Regions from separate parts of the Paenarthrobacter sp. TA1.8 genome, predicted to be linked through region 2. Evidence: riboswitches for the same ligand, from Rfam matches in the RefSeq annotation. Region 2 holds a riboswitch; each other region holds the start of a gene.

Region 1 (4,688 bases), 1.2 Mb from region 2:
ATGCCCATAAGGAACCCTCGCCCATGCTGACCCGGGTCAGGCGGCCCTAGGCTTGTCGGCTGCCGGCTCTTCCCAGGCCATCAGGTAGGCTCCGACGGTCCCCTCCACGAGGTAGAAAAAGAGCGGTGGGATGTCCTTCTTGGCCAGAAGGACGGCTCCGTAGATGGGTGCGGCGGCCGCAGCCGTGACCCCGATCCACCGTTTGGCAGGTAAAGAAAGAAGGCTCCCGCCGAGCGCAGCCAACGCCACAACATGCAGCCCGGAATACAACAGGAACGGAGCGCTGGAACCGCGGCGGTAGGCGAACCCTTCAATGTCGGAAGCCCGCCGGGCAACGCTGGAGACGAAGAACGGTGCACCGGCCAGCAGCGCGGCCGCAGCGGCGTAGGCCCACTTCTTCGCCCTCGTGCGCGGAGCTCCCATAGCTGGAATGGCACGGGCGAACGCCGCGAATCCTATGGGCACTGCGACGGTCCCGGCCGCAGTAATGTGCTGACCTGTGATCCAGCCGCGCTGGCCGGCTTGCAGCATGCGGAGGCGTTCGGCGTCATCGGGGGTGATGTAGACACGTGAGACCGGCGAAATCCCGACGAACCACACCGCCGTGCCGGCAACGATCACGGATCCGGCACGGCGATAGGGATGGTTCCCGCTCATGGCAGCAAGGTTAGACCTGTTTGAGTGCCTTCTCCAGATCCAGGATGAGGTCGTCCACGTCTTCAAGCCCGACAGACAGGCGAACCACACCATCGGAGAGCCCGATGGCCGCACGGCCCTCAGGCCCCATGGCCCGGTGGGTGGTGGTTGCCGGGTGCGTGATGAGGGACTTGGAATCGCCAAGGTTGTTGGAGATATCGATGACACGGAGGCCATCGAGCAAGGCAAACGCAGCGTCTTTGGCTGTACGCCCGGCCGAAGGAAGCAGCTCGAACGTCAGCACAGTACCGCCGGCCTTCATCTGCTTCGCAGCGAGCTCGTACTGAGGGTGGGACTTCAACAGCGGGTACTTGACCCAGCTGATGGCGGGTTGCTGCTCGAGCCACTCTGCGATCTTCAGAGCAGAAGCCGAGCTGTGATTCACTCGCAGTCCCATAGTCTCCAAGCCCTTGGTCAGCACCCAGGCATTGAACGCCGACAATGACGGGCCGGTGTGTCGCATGAGCTGCTTGACCGGACCATCGATGAATTCCTTGGTGCCTAGGATCGCGCCGCCAAGGACTCGTCCCTGGCCATCAATGTGCTTGGTCCCGGAGTACACGATCACGTCTGCACCCAGCTCACCACAGCGTTGCAGCAGGGGAGTGGCAAAGACATTGTCGACGACGACAGTCGCCCCGGCGGCATGGGCCAGTTCGCTGACGGCAGCGATATCGACGATCTCCTGCATGGGGTTGGACGGTGACTCGAAGAACACCGCAGTGGTGGGCTCGGACAGGGCTTCGCGCCACTGCTCAAGGTCGGGTCCGTCAACAAAGACCGTCTCCACGCCCCACCGGGGAAGGATCTCGTTGAGGATCACGAAGCAGGAGCCGAACAGCGAGCGGGCAGCAACCACACGGTCACCGGCAGCCAGCAAGGCACCCAGGGCGGTGAAGACTGCAGACATGCCGGACGCCGTCGCGAAGCACGCCTCGGTTCCTTCGAGCAGCCGCAGCCGCTCCTGGAACGTGGCCACGGACGGGTTGCCGTAACGGGAGTAGACGAATCGTTCGTCCTCGCCGGTGAAGGCACGTTCGGCGGCGGCAGCGGATTCGTAGACGAAACCGGAGTTCAGGAAAACGGGTTCGGACGTTTCCTGGAAATTGGTGCGGTCAAGGCCACCGCGGACGGCCTGGGTGTCAGGGCTCCAGCCGGCGGCGTCGGGATTAAAAGTCACTTACTCGGTCCCCAGATTCGTCGGCAGGCCACGGTTCTTCCAACCATTGACGGTGCGCTCACCGTAGCGGTCCGGTTCGCCTTCGAAGCCCTCCAGGACGTTGTAGGCAGTGAAGCCGGCCTGGGTTGCGGCGATGGCCGCCGAGATGGAGCGTTGCCCGGAACGGCATAGGAAAACGAGCTCAACGCCGTCGTCCTCGGGAGCCTGTTGCTGAAGGTCTTCAATAAAGCGGGAGTTCGGAATTCCGCCGGCCAAGTTCCACTGGATGAACAGGGGGTCGTTCTCGGTAGCTTTGGTGTCAGGGATTCCAATGTGGGCCCATTCGCCCTCGGTCCGGACGTCAACCAGGATGGCACCGTCTTGAAGTTTGGCCCACGCGTCGTGCGGGGTCAGGTCACCTGCGTAGCTCATGCGTGGCCCTCGAACGCTTCTTCGTCGTCGTAGTTCTCCAACTGGTCAACGGCATTGGCCACTGCGGCATCCGCTGTGGCGATCGCGGTCGGCAGGACAACGGCTTGGGCAACGATGACGTCCGTGCCGTTGAACGTAGCTGCCGGGCTCCCGTGGAGGACGTAACCTTCGGCGAGGGCATTGTGGATGCGCTCGCAGAAGTCGCGGGTGTCCGGGCCTGTCACCAGGCGGTAGGAGAGTTTTTCTTCAGTGGGTTCAGGCATAGCTGGTGCTCCTCAGTCACGCTTGCAGTACGAATTGTCGATACGCCGAGTAGTCACCTGAGGCACCCCGCCGGAGAGAGGGTTGCCGACCAGCAAGTCAGGGCTTTGCGCTGGTACTCATTACTCAAGAAAAACGTAACATCCACGGGCATCCGGCCGCACTTGCGAGTGGTGGGGCGGCCGTCATGTTGCGTAATCGGCGGCCGTTTCACTCTTCGTCCCTGAGCGTGCGGACGGCGGCGCCGACTGTAGGAAAGAAGTGGTCCGGCGTGAAACGTGCTGCCGTTCCGAGGCGGATCAGCTTGTCCTTCACCGGTCCTTTGAGTTCGGCGAACACCAGATCCACGCCATGACGGGCCAACCATTCATCCAGCGTGACGAGGTCGTCCAGGGCCGTGGTGTCGATGCCTGTGATGGGTTCCGCCGCCAGGATGACGTGGGAGATATCATCCGAAGCTTCGTCCAGTTGTTCCCGGACAAAGCTTGCAAGAACCTGCCCGTTGCCGAAGAACAGCGGTGCATCGAAACGGAGGATCAGGAGCCCGGGGATGCGTGCGCCGTTGGGGTGTCGTTCAAGATCGTGGTACCCCGGGAGCCCTTCTTCGGCACCGAGTTCTGTTCGGTATGGATCCCAGGCCCGCCGCACGAAGTCCAAGAGCGCCAATGCTATGGCCACCACGATTCCCTGGAGCACACCTACTGTAAGGACGCCGAGGAACGCAGCCAACATCACCACCACGGATTCGCTCCGGCTCAGGCTCAACAGGCGCCGGACGCCGGCCGGGTCCGCCAGGGCTATCGCTGCGGCAATCACGACGGCGGCCAAGGTGGCGGACGGAAGGTACTCGGTCACCCCTGGAGCCAGCAGCATGAAAGCAAGCACCAGCACCGAACCCACCACGCCGGTCATCTGGGACTTGGCACCAGCGTCCACAGCCACAGGGGTCCTCGATGTACTGCCGGAGATGGGGAATCCGCCCAGCAGGCCCGTGGCAGCATTGGCTGCCCCAAGTGCTGCCATTTCCCTGTTGCCGGAAACCTTCTTGCCTTCCTTGGCTGCCAATGTTTGGGACAGGACGCCGGTGTCCGCGAAGGCCATGAGGGCGATCCCTGCCGCAGCGGGAAGCAGGGTGAGTGCGTCCGCCCAGCCAATGCCGCCGAGCGCGGGCATCGGGAGGCCCTGCGGCAGGACTCCGGTGACCTTGACGTCGTCGTTGAGGCTCCAAACGGCCGTTGCGACGCACGAGCCGACCACCGCCAGCAGCACACCCGGCACTTTCCACTTCAGCAGCCGGGGAATCCAGATCAGCGCCAGCGAACCCACGCCCAGCAGCAGCGCGGTGATGTTGACCTCGCCACCCAGCACCCCGGTGGTGACCTTCGCAAGCTTTTGCCAGATGTCGCCGTCGGCCTCTATCCCCAGGAATGCCGGCAGCTGCGAAAGGGCCACCAGCAAAGCGATCCCGTTCAGGTATCCGAGCCTGATGGGTTTGGAGAGCAGTCCAGTGATGGTCCCGAGTTTGAGGGCCGACCCGGCCAGCATGATCACCCCAATTAACACGGCCAGGAGTCCGGCGAGCGCTACCGACTTTTCGCTGCTACCCGCTGCCAGCGGCACGATTGCCGCGGCAATCATGGGGGCGAGGGAAGAATCGGGGCCGAGGACCAGGATGCGGGAAGGCCCCACAAACGCGTAAACCAGCAGCGGGACCACAGTGGCATAGAGACCGGTGACCGGTGGAAGGCCGGCCGCCTGCGCATAGGCCATACCGGCGGGTACCAGCAGGGCGAAGAGGGCAGCACCTGCCACGACGTCGTGCCGGAGCCATTCGCGTTTGTAGCCCTTGAGCGCCCAGACGCCCGAAAGCCGGTCCTTGGCGGACTTGGCGGAAGAACGGGTGGGTGAACTCATACAGCGATCATTCCCGACCCATGCTGTTTTCGAAACAATGCGACGGCCGTATGTGGAAAATCCGGACCGTCATCAGTCCCGCCCAAATGTGACGCCCCGGGAGCATAATTGACGCAGTACGACCCCCTGTAACTTCGCATGAAATCAGGTCGCGGTGAACGGACAGAGCAGTTCTACACTCAAGCCCATGCTGCACTTTGGATGGTTCGTGGGACACGGTTTTGGT
Region 2 (4,688 bases):
CCTCGCCGCTGCGCTGGCCACACGCGGCACCGTCCGCATCCCCAATTGGCCGGCCGGGACCACACAAGTGGGCGACCAGTGGCGCACCATCCTGACCACCATGGGAGCAGAAGTAACTTTCGAAAACGGGACACTGACGGTGACCGGCGGGGCAGAAATCAAGGGTGCCGACTTCGACGAAACAAGCGAATTGGCACCCACTGTGGCCGCCCTGTGCGCATTGGCCAGCGGCCCCTCCCGGCTGACCGGTATTGCCCACCTCCGCGGACACGAAACGGACCGGCTCGCCGCGCTGGTTGCCGAAATCAACGGCCTCGGGGGCGACGCGGAAGAGACCGCCGATGGCCTGGTTATCCGCCCGTCGGCCCTTCACAGCGGCGTGGTCCACAGCTACGCAGACCACCGCATGGCCACTGCCGGGGCCATCCTGGGGCTCGCCGTCGAAGGCGTACAGGTTGAGGACATCGCCACGACATCGAAGACCATGCCGGATTTTCCAAAGATGTGGGAAGCAATGCTGCAGCCAACTGATGCCGACACCGATCTTGATGAGGCCAGCAACTAACCATGGGCCGTGACGCACGCTCCTGGGACGAATCCGACGTCCGGATCCGTCCCAGCAAAAAAGGATCCAGGCCACGCACCAAGGATCGCCCCAGCCACGATGACGCCGTAATAGGCAGGATCATCACCGTGGACCGCGGACGGTACAGGGCAATTGTTGGCGAAGATTCCGCCGACGAACGGATCGTTATCGCAGCCCGCGCCCGCGAACTGCGACGCAACCCCGTTGTCCCCGGCGACTTCGTCGCATTGGTGGGTGACGTCTCCGGGTCTCCCGATACCTTGGCGCGCCTGGTCCGGGTGGAAGAGCGGAAGACCCTCCTTCGCCGGAGTGCCGACGATACGGACCCCATCGAACGGGTGGTCGTGGCCAACGCCGATCAGCTCGTGGTGGTTGTTGCGGCGGCCAACCCGGAGCCACGCACCGGATTCATTGATCGCGCCTTGGTCGCAGCGTACGACGCCGGCATCGAGCCGTTGCTGCTCATCACCAAGGCGGATGTGAAGGACCCGGCGGAACTCCTGGCCAATTACCTGAGCTTGGATTTTCCCGTAATCATCAGCCGGACCGCTGACTCCGAGGCCGGCGGCATCGATGCCCGTTCCGATGACGGACTATCAGCCCGGCTGGACAAGGTCGCCGTATCCCAACTCCGCTCGCACTTGGGTGGAAAAGTCACCGTCATGCTCGGTCACTCCGGCGTTGGCAAATCCACCATGGTCAACGCGCTGACAGGCGCAGAGCGCGCCACTGGAGGCGTCAACGCGGTTACGGGCCGTGGCAGGCACACATCATCCTCGGCTTTGGCGTTGAAGCTGGACGATGCACCGTCCGGCAGCTGGATCATCGATACTCCCGGAATCCGCTCCTTCGGCTTGGCGCATGTGGATCCGGACCGGATACTGCACTCGTTCCCGGACCTTGAGCCCGGCACCGAGACCTGCGACCGCGGCTGCAAGCACGGTGCCACAGCCACCAATTGCGGGCTGGATGCATGGGTGAACGATGGCCATGCCGGGCCATCGGGAGTGGCCCGGTTGGCCTCCTTGCGCCGCTTGCTGGGTGCAGACCCAAGGCTCGAAGCGAAAGAGACCAAGGAACTGGGCACCGTCAACTGATTCGTTGTCTGCTTCACGTCCCCAATGCAGCGAACGATTCAGGATAGTTTGGTGGCATGACCCATCCCGTTTCCACCTACAACGATGACCTGCGCCTGGCCCACGTCCTCGCCGATTCAGTCGACGCCCAGACCATGGATCGCTTCAAGGCACTGGACCTGCAGATCGAAACCAAGCCCGACCTCACACCTGTCACTGACGCTGACAAGGCCGCAGAGGAAGCAATCCGCGGTCAACTGTCCCGCTCCCGTCCGCGGGACGCGGTCCTGGGCGAGGAGTTCGGCAGCAGCGGTCACGGTTCACGTCGCTGGATCATAGACCCCATCGACGGGACCAAGAACTTTGTCCGTGGTGTCCCGGTGTGGGCAACGTTGATCGCCCTCGTGGATGAGGGGGAACCTGTGGTGGGCGTAGTCAGTGCGCCTGCGCTGGGCAAGCGATGGTGGGCTGCGAAGGACATGGGCGCCTACATGGGCCGCTCCCTGGCCTCGGCAACGCGGCTCAAGGTGTCCAACGTTTCCCGCCTGGCTGACGCCTCCATGTCATATTCCAGCCTTTCGGGGTGGAAGGAACGCGGCAACCTGGATGAATTCCTGGGGCTGACGGAAGACATCTGGCGGACACGCGCCTATGGTGATTTCTGGTCGTATTGCCTCGTGGCCGAGGGGGCAGTGGATATCGCTTGCGAGCCTGAACTGAACCTCTACGACATGGCAGCACTCGTCCCGATCGTCACCGAGGCAGGCGGCCGTTTCACATCCTTGGAAGGCGAAGACGGTCCGTTTGGCGGTAACGCCCTGGCCACCAACTCGATCCTGCACTCCGAGGTCCTCAAGCGCCTCAACCCCGGATTGGACGACCTTCTCTAAACTTATCCACGCCTGGCCACCCAGCGGCAGGCGGAATTTTCGACGGCGGATGGCCCCCGCAGGGGGTCTCCGCCGTTTTTTATTCGGCGAAGAAGGGATTTCGCATTCGACGTAACAAAGGGCTTAACAAAAGGAAGCGGCTTTGGAAGCCTCCCCGGACGTGCCTTAGCCTTTTTTACAGGTCACGAGTGCCAGCGCTAAACCCCGGTTTGCTGGCCGGCAACCCTCCATTCGCGGTGGGGTGCCCCGGGTGACGACCCGGCCGGTCCGGAACGGATGCGGCAAGCGCGGATCCCCCTATGGGGGTCCCTCTTGAGTGAGGTTCCATGAGTACTGTCACGTTCAACTCCACCACCATTCCGTCCTTTGTTGAAGAATCCACAGCGGAGACGATAACCGCTCTGCGTCCGCTTGCCGCGGTCACTGGCGCTGAGCTTCAGGCTCCCCTGATTCAGGGTGGCCACGTCCGCTACGCAAACTTGGACTACGGCGCATCGGCCCCGGCCCTGACCATCGTTTCGGCCTACCTCAACGAGGTCCTGCCCTACTACGCCAGCGTTCACCGGGGCGCCGGGTACGCCTCCCAAATCAGCACGTCGGTGTACGAGAACTCGCGGAACATCGTCCGTGATTTCGTCGGCGGGCGTGCCGATGACTCAGTGATCTTCACACGGAACACCACTGACTCGTTGAACCTCCTGGCCGGATGCCTCCCGCAGGTGGATGGCCAATTTGCGGGCGAGGTCCTGTACTTGGACATCGAGCACCACGCCAACTTGCTTCCGTGGCAGGGAGTCCCCCACCGCAGCGTCGTCGCGGCACCAACCCTGGCCGAAACGGTGGACAAGCTCGAGGCCGAACTTGCCCAGGGCGGGGTCAGCCTGCTGGCTGTTACCGGCGCCTCGAACGTGACGGGGGAAATTCTTCCCATCGCGCGCCTTGCTTCGCTTGCCCACGAACACGGCGCAAGGATCGTGGTGGACGCTGCGCAGCTCGCACCTCATCGCCGGATCAACATCACCGAGGCGGACGTCGACTACATCGTCTTCTCCGGACACAAGCTTTATGCCCCCTTCGGCGCGGGTGTCGTGGTGGGTCGTCCGGACTGGCTCGACGCCGGCATACCGCACCTGGCCGGAGGCGGCGCGGTACGTGAAGCGCGCCTGGACTCAGTGAGCTGGGCCGCGGGCCCGGCGCGCCACGAGGGCGGCTCCCCCAACGTGCTGGGCGCCGCGACACTTGCCCGCGCCACCCAAGTCCTCGCAGGGCTCGATCAGGACGCGTGGCATGCCCACGAGTCCGCCATCCGCTCGTACCTGGTGCAGGGCCTGGAGGCCATCGATGGCGTGACCGTCCACAAGATCTTCGCTGACTCCCTGGACACCATCGGTGTGGTCAACTTCTCCGTAGAAGGATTCGACGCCGGGCTGGTTGCGGCTTACCTGGCGGCCGAGCACGGGGTTGGCCTCCGTGATGGCCGGTTCTGCGCCCACCCGCTCCTCAAACGCCTCGGGCTCCCCTCCGGATCCCTGCGCGCCAGCTTCGGCGTCGGCTCCCGGTTGGAGGACGCCACCAGGCTGCTCGCAGGCATCGAAGGACTCAAGCGCGACGGACTGGGATGGGACTACGTGGTGGACGAGGGCCGTTGGGTTCCTGCAAATGACCATCGCAGCTACCCCGAATGGGCCCCGAACACTCCCGGCACTGCGGGCGCAGCTCCCTGCACTGTTGACTAGGAACACTGCGGACCAGGAACACTGCGGTAAATTCATAGGGTACTTTTAGCGACCCTGTGAAGGAGCTTTCGTGGCCCTGCGTTCACCGGCTGCCTCCAGCGGACAGCCACGTACTCCCGGACCAGCCGGGCCGCGTGGTCCAAGGCTGCATGCTTCCCGCCGGCATGAACTCGGTCAGAGCTTCCAGGACGGCGGCGAACACTATGACCGCGTGCGACCCGGCTACCCCGCCGATTCCGTGGACTGGCTGGTTCCTCCGGGGGCAAGGTCAGCGGCGGACCTCGGAGCCGGCACAGGAAAGTTCACGGCACTCCTCGTAGAACGCGGCTTGGCGGTTACCGCGGTCGATCCTTCCACGGACATGTTGGAGCAATTGCGAAAAGCCTACCCCCACGTCAGT
Region 3 (4,688 bases), 2.1 Mb from region 2:
CCCACAGTTGCCCGCTGGGGCGGCGCTACCGCCGGCGTCTACTGCATCCTTTACGGCTTCGCAGGTGCCCTGATCGGCATGGCTGCCAGCGTCGCCCTCTCCGGCATCGAAATCGCCGCCAAGGACGACGTCTACGCAGAGGTCGCTACCCGACTCCTGCCCATTGGCATCGGCGGCTTGGTTCTTGCTGCAGCTGTGGCCGCAATGATGTCCACGGCGTCAGGCGCACTGATTGCTGCTGCAACCGTTGCCCGCGCAGACGTAATGCCTTTCGTTGCCAGCTGGTTTGGCAAGAAGGTGGACACCTCCGACTCCGATAACCCTGAGCACGACGTCAAGGCCAACCGTTACTGGGTACTCGGCCTGGGGATCGTTGCAATCATCATCGCCATCTCCACCAAGGATGTGGTGGCCGCACTGACCATTGCCTACGACATCCTGGTTGGCGGCCTCCTCGTGGCCATCATTGGCGGCTTGGTGTGGAAGCGTGGAACGGGCATCGCCGCAGCATGGTCCATGGCGGCCGGTTCAGTGGTAACCCTCGGAACCATGATCATCCTTGAGATCAACGCCGAAGTTCCCCTCGATGGCATCTACGCCAACGAGCCCATCTACTTCGGTTTGATCGCCTCGGCTTTGGTGTACATAGTGGTCTCACTTGCCAGCAAGCCCACGGATCCGGCAGTCATGAAGGCCTGGACGGATCGCGTTGCCGGTACCCGCGTGGCCGAGGAAGAGCTCACCACCCCCGCTTCCTAGGCGGGCACAAAGAACTAAGCAACGTTCAGGTAACAAGTAAAGTTCGACGGCGGCGCCTCCCCTTTTCGGGGCGGCGCCGCCGTTGCGCTATGCCCGGGAAGCATGCGTTGGAAGGCCCGCTCTACACGCCAAAACCACCCCAAAGAGCGCAAAGCAGGCCCCACAACACACCAGGCCCCACAACACACCCCCACCCGTTGGAAGGCCCGCTCTACACGCCAAAACCACCCCAAAGAGCGCAAAGCAGGCCCCACAACACACCCGGCCACAACACACGCCCACCCGTTGGAAGGCCCGCTCTACACGCCAAAACCACCCCAAAGAGCGCAAACCAGGCCCCACAACACAAGCAGGCCCCACAACACACCCCCCAACGGGTGGCCGAACACCAATGCGGTAGGGTGGTCCCAGCTTCAAGAGATGTGGTGCCAAGCTCCGACTGGCCACACACCAACCCCATGTTCACGGGTGGTTCGGATGAGGAAGCGGCCCGTCCCGGACCAGAGACAACCGAGCGGGCAAGAGCACTCCCCCAAGGAGCAGTCCCTTGCCGTACCAAGGCGATACCACCCCGGTAAACACAACAGCACCCAGTACCCCGGCCGGAACGGCCACCCCCACGGTCGCGGTGATCCCCGCCGTCGACCTCTTCCTGGGCACGGTGACCATCACTGCCAAGGCTGGAACCGAGCAGTTCAGACATGCCCAACCGCAGCTCATCGCGCAGGCGTTGGCCCAGGCCGTCCGGCCGACGCACTGGTGTGAGTCGTCCACGACACTAACGGTGACTGTTGCGGCCGTCGGAAAACGGGCGGGCGTCCAACGTCACTTCACACTAGGGCACTAGGGCTCTAGGGCACAGGGACCAGGCCTAAGCTTCCTCGTCTTCCTCGCGGAACTCTTCGGTTTCATCTATGGGGACAACGCGTTCGTCGTCCTCGGGGGCGTCCACTTCCTCTACCCAGGGTTCGTCCACTTCCTGGTCTTCGGCGTAGTCGTAGGCCGGGTCGGACTCAATGGTTGTCCGTTCCGGGTAGTTGGCGTGTGATTCGGTGGTGTTCATGGTGCAACCTCCGTCTCGTGGGCCTGTTCTGGTGGGCGGTTCAGCCCGTTGACCCGAATGCAGGAATCCAGTGGCGGAAGGGCCCCGCCTCTGTCCTTCCATCTGAGCACCGGCACCGTCGAGGGTCAAGGAAATTACGGTGCACCGAACATTCCAGTTAAGGAATACCAGCCAAAAATCCGCGCGGATAAGCGGTAGTGTGGGGCGTGCAATGGGGCCGCAACTACCCCACCAAGCACAGGAGACAAAGTGCAGATGCACCAGGAATCCCACAGTTCGTCGAGCTCCGCTCCGGACCCCACCCCCGAACCAGCAACCGCCGAAAACTCCGGCACGCAACCCGCGCCGCCCTCGCACGCGGACATTCGCCGGTGGCGGCAGTACCTGGCCGATGAGCGTGCCGAGGCCGCCGTCTACCGCGAACTGGCCCAGCGACGTGACGGCGAAGAACGCCAAATCCTGCTCGCCCTGGCCGAAGCCGAAGGCAGGCACGAAGCCCACTGGCTCAAGCTCCTTGGCGAGCATGCCGGTATGCCCAAGGGAGCTTCCACCCGCAGCCAGTTCCTGGGCTTCCTGGCCCGCAACTTCGGTTCAGTGTTCGTCCTCGCTCTGGCACAGCGCGCCGAAGGCCGTTCCCCGTACGGCACCGAACCTGCCGCGACGCCTGCCATGGTGGCCGATGAACAAATACACGAAGAAGTAGTCCGGGGCTTGGCCACACGCGGACGCAACCGGCTCTCCGGAACCTTCCGCGCGGCCGTTTTCGGCGCCAACGACGGTTTGGTCAGCAACCTTTCCCTGGTCATGGGCATGGCCGCAACCGGCGTGCCCAGCCCCGTGGTGCTCATGAGTGGCGTCGCGGGTCTCCTTGCCGGGGCCCTCTCCATGGGTGCTGGCGAGTACGTTTCGGTTCGTTCCCAGCGGGAACTCCTTAACGCCACGTTGCCCACGCAGGCCACTCTGACCGCGGCACCGTCATTGGACATCGAGCACAACGAGTTGGTCCTGGTGTACTTGGCCCGTGGCATGACGCGTGAAGCGGCGGAGCACCGCGCTGCCGAGCGCATGGGCTTGTTCAGCTGCGACTGCGATCCCAGCCTTTCCTTGCAGCCGGAGAAGCCACCCACTGACGATCATGAATCCGTCGGTTCGGCGTGGGGTGCAGCGATGTCCAGCTTCTGCTTCTTCGCTTCGGGCGCCATTGTGCCCATCCTGCCGTTCATCTTCGGCATGACGGGCATCGCCGCCTTGCTGGTGGCCGGCGTTCTGGTGGGCATCGCGCTTCTGGCTACCGGCGCCGTCGTCGGCTTGTTGTCCGGAACCTCGCCGCTGAGCCGCGGGCTCCGGCAGCTTGCCATCGGCCTGGGAGCGGCGGCGGCCACGTACGGGCTGGGCCTGGCGTTCGGAGCAGCGATCGTCTAAGTTTGGACGGCTCGGTCCGGAGACCGTAATGTTGGTTCGTCCTCCGCGCTGCCCCGCGTGACCAGGGCATCAGGAATGGAGAACCGTGGACCCGGAGCGGGAAGCAACGCGCGTGCCGAAGCACCGACGCACTGGAACAGCCTTGCGTGTTCTCCGCGGCGTCCTCATGGCCGTCATTGCCGCCGTCGTCGCCGTTCTGGTCAGTGGATTCCTGCAGGGCGACCCTCGCATCACCGCGCTGTTCCCGGGCGTGAGCGTGCCGGGAACCACAGAGGACCAGCCGGGTGGAGCCGAACCGGCGCGCCCCCTCGACGCGCCGCCGCCCGGACTTGAGGAGGCGGACGCCCCACTGGCCTCGCCTTCAGCGCCCGGCACCACCAACGATTCGTACAAGTTCCTGGCCACGAACGACGACGGCACTCCGGTAGGTTACTCGCCTTGCCGTCCGCTCCATTACGTTGTCAACGATGCGTCCGCACCCATTGGCTCAGACGCCCTCCTGACCGCCGCCTTGGCAAATATTTCTGCGGCGTCCGGCATCCAGTTCATCGACGACGGCACCACTGACGAGTTGCCGGTGGACCGACGCGAGCCCTACCAGCCGTCCAAATACGGCGACCGGTGGGCTCCCCTGCTGATTTCCTGGACCACACCGGTGGAAGCCCCTGCGCTGGCAGACAACGTCATCGGCACGGGAGGCAGCACCATGTACTCCCTCAACAAGGGACCCAAAAGCTACATCACCGGGAGCCTGGAGCTGGACACCCCACAGGTAACGGAACTACTCGCGAGTCCCGGCGGGGCCGACTACGTCCTGGCAGTCATGCAACACGAACTGGGCCATGTCATGGGCCTTGACCACGTGGATGACCCGATCCAACTCATGTACCCGGAAATCGGCGCCCCCGACGGCCTCGCGGCGGGCGACCTGAATGGCCTTCATCTTCTCGCCTCGGCACCCTGCCGCAAGGACATCTGACTCTTTCACGCTTCAAGCATTCCCGGCATGGACTCCCGGTGGAGTGGGACTTATGCTGACGAATACGGCCGACGGCGGCGCCCCACTTCCCGTCGCAGCCGCCACGTCAGGGGGTTCCATGGAACCTTATGGGTCGCCCAAGTGGCCGGACCCCGATCCCCCTCGTCCGAATTACCTTCCGCGTGCCCCACGCTCACCGGAGCCTCCACCGGTCAGGCCGCCGATCAAGCACAGCAGCATCGCGGCCATCCTGTTCCTCTTCAGCGTGCTCGGCTTGGTGTGCGCGGGAGCCTACTTCAGCGGCGAACTCCAGCAGATCCTTTACGGATCGTCCGCCACGCAGAGCCAGGCGCCCCGCCCCGGGCTGGCACCTTTCGGCCAGCGCCAGGAGCCGGTTCCGGGACTTGAGGAAGCCGACGCACCGCTTGGAACGCCGGCACCTCTGAACCGCCCCAGTTCCTCGTA
Region 4 (4,688 bases), 1.6 Mb from region 2:
TCCAGGTCAGGGATACCCGACGCAGGGTTACCCAGGTCAGAATTACCCCGGGTACCCTTCCGAGCCGACCGTCATCCGCCCCGCGGATTCGACACCGCAGGCCGGGCCGCCGTCGAACCCTTCATCCCCGGCACCGTTCCCCTCAGCGGGCGCTTCGGAGCCGCAGGGATTCCGCGCCCGCAAGTTGGCGGAGCTGGACACGAAGTTCAGCAACGGCGAGATCGCCATGGAGGATTACATGAAGCAGCGCGGCGAAATCATGAACGGCTAGGGCTAGGCGAAGAATGATTCGCGGAGTTGTGCTGAGAGCTGGCCGATCTCAGTGAGGAAGCCATCGTGACCAATCGGAGCCTCAATGAGGTGGACCGGCACATTCCCAGGTAGCGCCGCGGCAAGTTCCCGCGACTGTGCCGGGAAGTAGAGCCTGTCGCTGTCCACCGCCGCCACGAAGAACTCAGCCGTAGCGCGCGACAACGCCTGTTCCAGCGGGCCGCGGCCCCTGGCGACGTCGTGGGACATCAGGGCTTCGGTGATGGCGATGTAGCTGTTGGCATCAAAACGGCGGACCAGCTTCGTTCCCTGGTGGTCCAGGTAGCTTTCCACCTGGTAGCGGCCACGCTCCCCCAACACCGCGGCGGCGAGTGGTGTCTCCTGGTGCTGGGCTTCCCTGCCGAAGCGGAAATCCAACTCCAAGGCTGAGCGGTAAGTGATGTGGGCGATGCGTCGGGCCAGTGCCAAACCATGTTCAGGTGCAGTGCCGCCGTAATAGTCACCGTTATTGAAGTTCGGGTCCTGCCTGATGGCCAAGGTTTGGGCTTGAGCAAAGGCAATCTGCTCGGCCGTACTGTAGGCGCCCACCGAAATTACGGCGCAGCGTTTGACCCTGTCAGGGAACGTAACAGCCCATTCAAGGGCCCTGGCGCCGCCCATGGAACCGCCCAGCACAGCGTGCCAGGCATCGATTCCCAAGGCATCGGCGAGGCGCGCCTCAGCCTCCGTGCTGTCGCGCAGCGTGACCAACGGAAAACGTGAGCCCCAAGGACGTCCGTCCGGTGCTTCTGACGATGGGCCGGTGCTGCCATAACAACCGCCCACGATGTTGATGGAGATGACAAAAAACTTGTTGGTGTCGATGGTGGCACCCGGCCCAACGAGTTGCTCCCACCAACCTTCCTCGTCGGTGGCTCCACGGGCTACGTGAGTGCTGCCCGTGAGCGCATGCTGGATGAGGACGGCATTGGAGGCCTCGGCATTCAGCTGCCCCCAGGTCTCATAAGCGAGGACGACATCGGGGAGGAATCCGCCGGCCTCAAGTTCCAACGGCCCGATGCCGGCGTACTTGACGGTTCCGTCTTCTTCTCCGGATTTGGGAAGGGCTGTAGCAGTAATGGTCATTCCTTTGACACCTTAACCTCGCGCTTGCCCGTCGCCTTGCGTGCGAACAGGCCAGGTCTTCACCCGGGGCACCCCACCGCGTAGGAGGGTTGCCGGCCAGCAAGCCGGGGCTGTGTGCTGGCACTCATGACCTAATACCAAGAGTCTAGGAAATGCAGGGTGGTTCTGGCGAAGAATGTGACAACAGTGTGACGGTTTAGGGCGTCTTCGTTCACGAACGAGCACCCGGAACTGCCGCCCGGCGAATAATCGTCGACGCGGGCGGCAGCCGGGCTGTGACTCAAAGCCGCGGCGTTAGGCGCCCTTGGCGGCCCGGAAGCCCGCTTCGAGGTCGGCGATGATGTCATCAACGTGCTCGATGCCCACGGACAAGCGCACGAGGCCGGGGTTGACGCCGGCGGCGACCTGCTGTTCCACCGTCAATTGGCTGTGTGTAGTCGACGCCGGGTGGATGACCAGCGAGCGGACATCACCGATGTTGGCAACGTGCGAGTGCAGCTCCAGGCCGTCCACGAAGCGCTTGCCGGCTTCGACGCCGCCCTTGATGTTGAAGGCAACGATGGCGCCTGTGCCCTTGGGTCCGTACTTCCGGCCGCGGTCGTACCACGGGCTGGACGGCAGGCCCGCATAGGCGACCGATTCGACGTCGTCGTGGTTTTCAAGCCATTCGGCCACCTTGGTGGCGTTGGCAACATGGCGTTCCACGCGCAGGCTCAAGGTCTCCAGGCCCTGGGCAATGAGGAAGGCGTTGAACGGGGACACGGCAGAGCCGAGATCGCGAAGCAACTGGACTCGGGCCTTGAGGATGTAGGAGAGGTTCGCGCCCAGTGCACCGTCCTTGCCGAGGTCCCGGGCGTAGACCAGACCGTTGTAGCTGGGGTCCGGGGTATTGAAGCCAGGGAAGCGGTCCGGGTCCTTGCCGAAGTCGAAGTTGCCGGAGTCCACAATCACACCGGCGATTGCCGAACCGTGACCACCCAGGTACTTGGTCGCGGAATGGACCACGATGTCCGCTCCCCACTCGATGGGACGGATGAGGTAAGGCGTGGACAGGGTGTTGTCCACAATGAGGGGAACGCCGGCCGCATGTGCGGTGCGGGCGATGCCCTCGATGTCCAGGACATCCTGGCGCGGGTTGGAGACGACCTCGCCGAAGAACAGCTTGGTGTTCGGCCGTACGGCGTCACGCCACTGGTCCAGATTGTCCGGGTCCTCGACGAACGTGACCGAAATGCCGAACTTCTTCAGCGTGTGCGCCAGCAGGTTGTATGTGCCGCCATACAGGCTGGGGCTCGCTACGATGTGGTCGCCCGCCTCGGCGATATTCAGGATGGCGAACGTCTCCGCAGCCTGTCCGGAGCTGAGCAAGAGGGCACCCAGGCCACCCTCAAGGCTCGCAACCCGCTGCTCCACCGCATCCTGCGTCGGGTTGCCGATTCGGGTGTAGATGGGAGCGAGCTCGGCCAGGGCAAAGCGATTGGCGGCGCTCTCGGCACTGGGGAACACGAAGGACGTGGTCTGGTAGATCGGAAGCGAGCGCGCCCCTGTGGCGGCGTCGGGCTCTTGACCGGCGTGGATCTGGCGGGTTTCGAAAGACCATCCTTGGGACATGGAGTTCTCCTGTTCGTGACGCATGGGTTTGGCGGGCAAGGTGAAGCGGTGCGAGCTGGGGCCAGTCTAGGAACTGTCCGGAGGCGAAGACAGCTTTGTGACGCCTGGGGAATCTTTCGGTCTTCCCGCGTCCCTCCATGACGCCCCTTACCACCGGTTATATACATCCCACCTTAGTTAGGCTTGACTTAGCTGAGACCCCGATCACAAAGTGCCAAGATGAAGCCATGCGCATGGATCACGTCTCTTACGCCTGTGAACGAGATGGCCTTTTGGCCACTACCGAACGAATTTCCGCGGCACTGGGAGTGGACGCTGTCCGGGGCGGAGTGCACCCGCGCTTCGGTACCCGGAACATGATCATTCCCCTTGCGGATAACAAGTACCTGGAAGTGGTGGAGGTCCTGGACCACCCCGCTTCCGACAAAGCACCCTTTGGCCAGGCCGTCCGTGCCCGCTCGGCTGCCGGTGGTGGATGGATGGGCTGGTGCGTCGCCGTTGACGACCTTGCACCGTTCGAAGACCGCCTTGGCCGCTCGGCTGTTCCGGGCAACCGCAAGTTCCCCGACGGACGCGAACTGGTGTGGCAGCAGATTGGCATCCTCGGCCTGATCGCGGACCCCCAAGTGCCCTACCTGCTCAAGTGGGAGGGCGACCCCTCGCTGCACCCGTCAAGGATCTACGAGAGCGACGTCAAGATGTCCAGCCTCACCATTGCGGGCTCGGCTGAACGCGTCACCGAATGGTTGGGCGAACCAGTGGAGAAGCCGCTTGAGGATGTCGCCGTCCAGTGGATGGCACCGCACGGGACTCCAGGCATCCTCGCTGTAACTTTCGAAACCGCCTCCGGAGCCGTCACCATCTGACCGATCCAATCCATCCGGGCTGGTCCCGGCCCCGGTCAGCCATGTCCGGAGTCAATCATGTCCGGGCTAAGCTTCGGCCGCCATCAGCGGGTGCCAATGACGTCACCCACCGATGGCGGCCGGATACTTTTAACGGACCACTACCCCAGTCCCATTGCCTTGCCGAACAGGCTGAATCCAACGAACGCCACGATGTCCAGCAGTGCGTGGGCAATCACCAGGGGCATTACCCGCTTGGTCTTGGTGTAGATCCAAGCGAACAGCAGGCCCATGACCACGTTCCCTATGAACGGCCCAAAGCCTTGGTACAGGTGGTAGCTTCCCCGCAGGACGGCACTGACCACAATGGCCACCGGCATGCTCCACCCGAATTTACCGAAGCGGTCCATGAGGTACCCCACCACGATCACTTCTTCCACGATCGCATGGCGCATGGCCGAAAGGACCAGCACCGGCACCGTCCACCAGTAAGCGTCCAAGCCGCTGGGCACAATTGCAGTGGTGATTCCCAGCGCACGACCGGCGGCATACAGGCCGAGCGAGGGGATGCCGATCGCAGCGGCCAGGCCAACACCTTGGAGAAGGTCCTTGCCGGGCCGGGCAAAATTGAAGCCAAGCCGGGCGAACGCCGAGCCGCCCCCACCTTCCCGGCCGCCAGGTGCATGGGTGGACAGGAAGTAGAACACCAAGGCCACGGGCACCAGAGCGAACACGATGTCCAGCAACTGGTAGGTGAGGTCGAAGTACTCACGCGTGCTTTGGGACCTGTTCAGCGTTGACGTGGCATCCGCCAAAGGCGCCCTCGTCATCTTGTCC

The links. A riboswitch is a leader RNA that binds a small molecule or an ion and turns the genes downstream of it on or off. The one in region 2 is predicted to bind S-adenosylmethionine.
Region 1: linked by a shared signal. The riboswitch ahead of ACNAOT_RS20370 (DUF1737 domain-containing protein) and the one ahead of ACNAOT_RS14980 (aminotransferase class V-fold PLP-dependent enzyme) in region 2 are both predicted to bind S-adenosylmethionine.
Region 3: linked by a shared signal. The riboswitch ahead of ACNAOT_RS05590 (hypothetical protein) and the one ahead of ACNAOT_RS14980 (aminotransferase class V-fold PLP-dependent enzyme) in region 2 are both predicted to bind S-adenosylmethionine.
Region 4: linked by a shared signal. The riboswitch ahead of metX (homoserine O-acetyltransferase MetX) and the one ahead of ACNAOT_RS14980 (aminotransferase class V-fold PLP-dependent enzyme) in region 2 are both predicted to bind S-adenosylmethionine.

The regions. Positions count from the first base shown of each region.
Region 1 is NZ_CP184287.1:4,371,143-4,375,830, reverse strand. It holds gene ACNAOT_RS20390 (glutamate--cysteine ligase) at 1-50, shown strand, start outside; gene ACNAOT_RS20385 (hypothetical protein) at 37-657, opposite strand; gene ACNAOT_RS20380 (O-succinylhomoserine sulfhydrylase) at 668-1,876, opposite strand; gene ACNAOT_RS20375 (rhodanese-like domain-containing protein) at 1,877-2,287, opposite strand; gene ACNAOT_RS20370 (DUF1737 domain-containing protein) at 2,284-2,550, opposite strand; SAM riboswitch class IV at 2,564-2,675, opposite strand; gene ACNAOT_RS20365 (SulP family inorganic anion transporter) at 2,759-4,462, opposite strand; gene ACNAOT_RS20360 (NtaA/DmoA family FMN-dependent monooxygenase) at 4,617-4,688, shown strand, end outside.
Region 2 is NZ_CP184287.1:3,215,810-3,220,497, forward strand. It holds gene aroA (3-phosphoshikimate 1-carboxyvinyltransferase) at 1-565, shown strand, start outside; gene ACNAOT_RS14970 (ribosome small subunit-dependent GTPase A) at 568-1,683, shown strand; gene hisN (histidinol-phosphatase) at 1,740-2,552, shown strand; SAM riboswitch class IV at 2,733-2,846, shown strand; gene ACNAOT_RS14980 (aminotransferase class V-fold PLP-dependent enzyme) at 2,879-4,288, shown strand; gene ACNAOT_RS14985 (class I SAM-dependent methyltransferase) at 4,365-4,688, shown strand, end outside.
Region 3 is NZ_CP184287.1:1,152,553-1,157,240, reverse strand. It holds gene ACNAOT_RS05595 (sodium:solute symporter) at 1-759, shown strand, start outside; SAM riboswitch class IV at 1,171-1,290, shown strand; gene ACNAOT_RS05590 (hypothetical protein) at 1,307-1,606, shown strand; gene ACNAOT_RS05585 (hypothetical protein) at 1,631-1,822, opposite strand; gene ACNAOT_RS05580 (VIT1/CCC1 transporter family protein) at 2,078-3,244, shown strand; gene ACNAOT_RS05575 (matrixin family metalloprotease) at 3,387-4,223, shown strand; gene ACNAOT_RS05570 (matrixin family metalloprotease) at 4,276-4,688, shown strand, end outside.
Region 4 is NZ_CP184287.1:1,605,114-1,609,801, reverse strand. It holds gene ACNAOT_RS07525 (hypothetical protein) at 1-271, shown strand, start outside; gene metX (homoserine O-acetyltransferase MetX) at 274-1,395, opposite strand; SAM riboswitch class IV at 1,411-1,527, opposite strand; gene ACNAOT_RS07515 (bifunctional o-acetylhomoserine/o-acetylserine sulfhydrylase) at 1,690-3,006, opposite strand; gene ACNAOT_RS07510 (VOC family protein) at 3,234-3,872, shown strand; gene ACNAOT_RS07505 (CPBP family intramembrane glutamic endopeptidase) at 4,013-4,688, opposite strand, start outside.